2 regions of the Photobacterium angustum genome follow, and region 1 is predicted to be linked to the other one. Evidence: predicted binding sites of a transcription regulator. Region 1 holds the regulator's gene; the other holds the start of a gene.
What was found. Region 1 encodes MetJ, which represses methionine synthesis genes. Its sites were predicted from a motif close to TTAGACNTNTANANGTCTAA; they were not measured.

Region 1 (3,555 bases):
CCATACTTCACCATACCCTTGAATGGTGCCTCGAAGTGCAGGGCTAATAGGGCTTTCACCATAGCGAGCAATCGTTGATAAATCATCATGTAGCAATTCAATCAAACGTTCTGCTGTCGGTGAATAAAGCAAAGACTCAATTAATTGTTGCTGATAGCTGCGGACAGATAACAAGGTCTCATGGGCTTGACGACCATCTTTTTCTAGTTGCGCTAACCATAATATAAGTTGGTTTGTTGTCTTTCCCGCGGCTGACACAACAATTAAATCTTCATTGTTTGAATACTCCGCCAGAATATCCGCTACTCGGCGATAGCACTCAGGATCAGCTAAGCTACTACCGCCAAATTTATGTAATTGGCGTAATGCTTTTGTCATTAGTGAGCCTCCGCCGCGAGTTTAAAGGCTTGATCAAGATCTTCTATTAAATCACGAGGGTCTTCAAGACCAACCGAAAGACGTAATAATGAGGTGGTGATCCCCGCTTCTGCCTGTGCTTCATCAGACATTGCACGGTGAGTCATACTTGATGGATGCGCAATTAAGCTTTCAGTGCCACCTAACGACTCAGCCAGTGAAAACAGCTTTAACTCTTTCACAAACACTTCAAGTTGGGTTTGATCACCCGCAAACTCAAAACTCATCATAGAGCCAAAACCTTTTTGCTGGCGCTTGGCAATCTCATGACCAGGATGTGATGGAAGGCTTGGATGATAAATAGTGCCCACCATCGCCTGTTGCTGAAGGTAACCTAATACCGCGACACCATTCTCTTCATGCATTCTCATACGCGGTGATAATGTACGTAGACCTCGCAGAGTTAGGTAAGCATCAAATGGTGCGCCAGTTGCACCAATGCAGTTCGCCCACCAAGCAATGGTTTCTGCCATTTCGGCATCTTTTGAAATCAGTACCCCACCAACCACATCCGAGTGACCATTGAGGTACTTAGTTGTTGAGTGAACAACAAAGTCTGCGCCTAATTCAATTGGCTGTTGTAGTAACGGCGATAAGAAAGTGTTATCTACAGCAACAAGACAACCCACGGCTTTTGCTTGCTGACACAGCGCCGCAATATCAATCACACGCACTAATGGGTTAGATGGCGTTTCAACCCAGATTAATTTTGGTTTTTTTGCTAAAGCGGCAGCCAGTGCTTCTTGATCAGATTGATCAACAAACTCAACCTTAAAGTCACCTTTATTGGCGCGAGTATTAAATAATCGGTGAGTACCGCCATAACAATCATGCGGCGCAACAATCAAATCATCAGGGCCTAATAATGCCGTTACTAATAAATTCATCGCAGCCGTACCACAACTGGTAACAACACCACCTGCACCGCCTTCCATCTCACTAAGCGCATCAGCTAACGTATTTCTAGTTGGATTACCTGAACGAGAATAATCATATTGCGGTACTTCGCCAAAAGCTGGAAAGCTATAGGTCGACGTTAAATAAATAGGAGGAACAACAGCGTTATATTGAGAGTCAACATCAATACCGGTTCTTACTGCAATTGTCGCCAGTCGCTTATCACTCATACAAACATTCCTTGTCGGGGCAGGATTTAAACCCAAGATAATAAATTTATAACAACTTTAACCACTACAAAACAAGACGTCAACACATCTGGACGTCTATATGTCTTTGCTTATGGCAGTAAATCCCGCTAAAATTCAGCCATAACAAAATAATGGTAACAACCTTACTGTAATTTTTCTGTTCAATACGGGACAAAACCGCGATGTTCACGTAATATCGCCGCCCTACAATCCCCCGTTGCTAACAGAAAGTGTCGATTCCTGTTACCACCATTATTAACCCAAATATCGCTGAGAAGGTAGAACATGGCAAAGTGGAATGGCGAATATATTAGCCCTTACGCGGAACACGGTAAGAAAAACGAACAAGTAAAAAAAATTACTGTTTCGATTCCATTGAAGGTGCTTAAGATTCTGACAGATGAACGTACTCGTCGTCAGGTGAATAACCTTCGCCACGCAACAAATAGCGAATTACTTTGTGAAGCCTTTCTTCATGCCTACACAGGTCAACCGCTTCCCACTGATGATGACATTCGTAAAGATCGTCCAGACGATTTACCTGCAGAAGCAAAAGCATTAATGGATGCGATGGGCATTAGCTACGAAGACATTAATGAATAATTATTGCAGTACTATGTATACTAAAAAACCAGCCTAATGGCTGGTTTTTATTTGTTTATCATCAATGCAATAGCGCGATTACACTTCCATATAACCCATAGGCATCTCAATACGCGCTACGCCTGAATCAATGGCCGCTTGTGCGACAGCTTTTGCGACACGTGGTAATAAACGCGGATCCATCGGTTTTGGAATAATATACTCTCGGCCAAATTCAAGGTGTGATGCACCCGAAGCCTCAAGCACACTTTGTGGTACTGGCTCTTTCGCTAACTCTCTAATTGCATGAACGGCAGCTAATTTCATTTCATCATTAATTTGACTTGCACGCACATCCAATGCTCCGCGGAAAATAAACGGAAAACACAGAACATTATTCACTTGGTTAGGGTAATCAGATCGCCCCGTTCCCATAATTAAATCATCTCGAACTTGATGAGCTAATTCTGGTTTTATTTCAGGATCAGGGTTAGAACAAGCAAATACAATAGGGTTTTCAGCCATTAGCGCTAGCGCTTCAGGTGGTAATAAATCAGGGCCTGATACACCAACGAAAATATCGGCTCCCGCAATCACATCTTCTAATGTGCGCTTATCTGTATTGTTAGCAAATAGCTGCTTATATTCATTTATATCATCACGGCGAGTATGAATAACGCCTTTACGATCGAGCATATAAATTTTTTCACGTTGCGCGCCACATTTTATCAATAGCTCCATACACGCAACAGCAGCAGCTCCCGCTCCCAAACAAACAATCACCGCTTCACTAATTTCTTTACCTTGTAGCTCTAAGGCATTGATCATACCTGCAGCTGTGACAATCGCCGTACCATGCTGATCATCGTGAAACACGGGAACATTACAACGTTCAATTAAGCGCTGTTCGATCTCAAAGCAATCTGGCGCTTTAATATCTTCTAAATTAATGCCACCAAAGGTATCGGCAATATTTGCAACAGTATCAACAAACTCATCTATAGTGCGATGTTTTACTTCAATATCAATTGAGTCAATACCAGCAAAACGCTTAAAAAGTAATGATTTACCTTCCATAACAGGCTTAGAGGCTAACGGACCTAAATTACCAAGACCCAAAATAGCGGTACCATTGGTGATCACCGCGACCATATTACCTTTCGCGGTATATTTATAAACGTTATCAGGATCTTGAGCGATTTCCCTAACGGGCTCAGCAACACCAGGGCTATACGCTAAAGCAAGGTCTTCAACCGTATTAGCAGGCTTTGTCAGTGCAACGGCTATTTTTCCAGGAGTAGGAAGGGAATGGTAATCTAGAGCTTGTTGACGAAAATCTTCGGTCATAGTGATATTTGAGCCTCAACGCTGACATTTATAATGGCAAATTACATCTATGTGTAATTCG
Region 2 (3,555 bases), 100 kb from region 1:
AATAATAAAAAAGCCTGCATTGAAGTGCAGGCTTTTTTGTTAGTGGAATAATTACTTATTTATTTTTTAATTCCCAAAGCTTGGCTTTTTCAATTAATGGGGTAATGGTTGAACCTTGGATAAGGATAGAGAATACAACCACTGAATATGTCATTACGAGGATGATTTCTCGCACATCGATACCCTTCTCTGGAATTACCATGACTCCAGCAGGAATAGCCATCGCCATTGCTAATGCTAAACCACCGCGTAAGCCGCCCCAAGTGAGGATCTTGACTGACATTGGGTTGTATTGACGGTAGCGGTTAAAGCCCACATATGGCAGTTTTACACTGATGTAACGGCTTAGAAGAACTAAAGGTACGGCAATAATCATTAGGATCCAGTCTTCTTGGTGGAAGCTAAAATCAAGCATGGTCATACCGATTAATAGGAATAAGACACCATTTAAGAACTCATCAACCAACTCCCAGAAGTGATCAAGGTGTTCTTCACTTTCTTTTGAAAAGCCAATATAACGGGTCCAGTTACCAATCATGATTCCTGATACCACCATAGCAAGTGGGCCAGAGACATGAAGAACTTCTGCTAAAGCATAACCTGCGGTTGGAATACCGATAGTAAGCAGTAATTCCATAGAGTGATCATTGGTTGAGCTAATGAGGTAATGGAAAATTAGACCCAGAACAAAACCGTAAGCAATGCCACCAATAGCTTCTTGTAAGAATAACTGGGTTACGCCCATCACGGTTGGTGCAGTATCACCAAAAGCAATGGTAAACATGGTTACGAAGATAACTAGGCCAAAACCATCATTAAATAAAGACTCGCCTTCTATTTGAGTCGAAATACGTCGAGGCGCATTCATTTTCTTAACGATAGCTAATACGGCAATAGGATCGGTCGGTGAAATTAATGCACCAAAGAGTAAACAGTAAATCAGATCAAGTTGAATCCCGATTACTTGACAGATACCCCATAGACTAAAGCCAATAAAAAAGGTGGAAAATAAAGTGGCGCCCAGTGCTAATACGGTAATTTCCCATTTTTGATCTTCAAGATGGGGTAACTTGATACCTAAGCCGCCAGCAAATAATAAGAACCCTAAAATGCCTTTTAAGAGAAAATCTTCAAAGTTAATTTTGCTGATTTGAGTCGCGGCAACATCTTCAAGATGGAACCAACCGTTTTGTCCCGCAATGATGATCAATAGTGACAGGATTAATGATCCGGCAGTGATGGCAATGGTTGTTTGCATTTTACCTATTTTACTGTTTACAAAAGCAATAAACATTGCTGCTGCAGCCAGAAAGCAGAGCGTGCTATAGACCGACATGCGTAACCTCTAGATTGGTGGGTTGTTAGAAAATTTGTGACGAAATAGTAAAACCATCAGTAATTAATGGCTACTGATAATTTGTTTTATTTTGAAAAGCTTTTGTTGTGTAAATTATATTTAGCCTTCTTTATCCCTAATTGAAGTGTGGTAGGATGTTACAAAGCTGTAATGGATTATAAGGATGTAGTGACGTGTTAAACAGCAAGGAATTACTGCATAAGCGGTTGGAAGAGCAAATCCTGATCATTGATGGTGGCATGGGCACCATGATCCAAGGTTATAAATTGGAAGAAGATGATTATCGAGATCAACGATTTGCTGATTGGCATTCTGATCTAAAAGGGAATAATGATCTTTTAGTATTAACCCAACCCCAGCTGATTAAAGATATTCACCTCGCGTATTTAGAAGCCGGGGCGGATATTCTAGAAACCAACACTTTTAATGCTACAACGATTGCTATGGCGGATTACGACATGGAATCGTTGAGCGCGGAAATTAACTATGAAGCAGCGCGTCTCGCTCGTCTTGCTGCCGATGAATGGACCGCTAAAACACCAGAAAAACCACGCTTTGTTGCCGGTGTTTTAGGACCGACAAACCGTACTTGCTCTATCTCTCCTGATGTTAACGATCCTGGCTATCGTAATGTTACCTTTGATGAACTAGTTGAAGCCTATTCTGAATCGACACATGCCTTAATTCGAGGTGGCGCCGATATTATCTTGCTTGAAACTATCTTTGATACCTTGAATGCTAAAGCTTGCGCTTTTGCTGTTTCTGGGGTTTTTGAAGAGTTGGGCTTTGAACTACCAGTCATGATTTCAGGCACCATAACAGATGCCTCGGGACGTACTCTTTCTGGACAAACAACGGAAGCGTTTTATAACTCATTACGTCATGTTAAACCTATTTCCTTTGGTTTGAACTGTGCGCTTGGGCCTGATGAATTACGTCAGTATGTTGAAGAGTTATCGCGTATTTCTGAATGTGCAGTTTCAGCTCACCCAAATGCGGGTTTACCTAATGCCTTTGGCGAATATGATCTTGAAGCTGAAGAAATGGCGGAACATATCCATGAATGGGCGAAAAGTGGTTTTCTCAATATGGTGGGGGGCTGCTGTGGGACTACACCTGAGCATATCCGCCACATGTATGAAGCGACTAAAAACCTGAAACCTCGCCAACTACCTGATATTCCTATAGCTTGTCGTTTATCTGGATTAGAGCCGTTAACGATTGATGCTGATACCTTATTTATTAACGTTGGCGAACGTACCAATGTGACGGGTTCTGCTCGATTTAAGCGCCTGATCAAAGAAGAGCTTTATGATGAAGCATTAGAGGTTGCTCGCCAGCAAGTAGAGGCTGGGGCTCAAATCATCGATATTAATATGGATGAGGGGATGCTTGATGCCAAGGCTGCAATGATACGTTTTTTAAACCTTTGTGCTACCGAGCCTGAAATATCTAAAGTGCCTATAATGGTCGATTCTTCTAAATGGGAAGTGTTAGAAGCTGGGCTTAAATGTGTTCAAGGTAAGCCGGTAGTTAACTCTATCTCGTTGAAGGAAGGTAAAGAAAACTTTATTACTCAAGCGAAGTTACTTCGTCGTTATGGTGCTGCGATTATCGTGATGGCATTTGATGAAGTTGGTCAGGCTGATACTCGCGAACGTAAAATTGAAATTTGTACTAATGCTTATCGTGTGTTGGTTGATGAAGTCGGCTTTCCGCCAGAAGATATTATCTTTGACCCTAATATTTTTGCTGTTGCGACCGGTATTGAAGAGCACAACAATTACGCCGTTGATTTTATTGAAGCGGTAGGGGATATCAAACGAACACTGCCGTACGCCATGGTATCTGGTGGGGTGTCGAATGTGTCTTTCTCTTTCCGTGGTAACAACGCTGTTCGTGAAGCGATCCACGCTGTTTTCCTGTATTACTGTTTTAAAAACGGTATGGATATGGGGATTGTTAACGCAGGTCAGCTTGCAATTTATGATGATCTGCCGGATGAATTACGCGATGCGGTTGAAGACGTTGTGCTTAATCGCCGTGATGATAGTACAGAGCGCTTATTAGACATTGCCGCTAAATACAGAGATAGCGGTAATGTTGAAGAAGATCGCAGCGCTGCAGAATGGCGCGGATGGCCAGTTGAAAAGCGGTTAGAGCATGCGCTAGTTAAAGGTATAACCGAATTTATTGTT

Region 2: the regulator MetJ is predicted to act here: its motif matches at 1,457-1,476, upstream of metH (methionine synthase).

What each region holds. Positions count from the first base shown of each region.
Region 1 covers NZ_MSCJ01000001.1:2,706,989-2,710,543, forward strand. Annotated here, with positions in the region: gene BTO08_RS12270 (bifunctional aspartate kinase/homoserine dehydrogenase II) at 1-378, opposite strand, end outside; gene BTO08_RS12275 (O-succinylhomoserine (thiol)-lyase) at 378-1,544, opposite strand; gene metJ (met regulon transcriptional regulator MetJ) at 1,851-2,168, shown strand; gene BTO08_RS12285 (malic enzyme-like NAD(P)-binding protein) at 2,247-3,494, opposite strand.
Region 2 covers NZ_MSCJ01000001.1:2,603,654-2,607,208, reverse strand. Annotated here, with positions in the region: gene metA (homoserine O-acetyltransferase MetA) at 1-5, shown strand, start outside; gene BTO08_RS11710 (cation:proton antiporter) at 56-1,336, opposite strand; gene metH (methionine synthase) at 1,531-3,555, shown strand, end outside.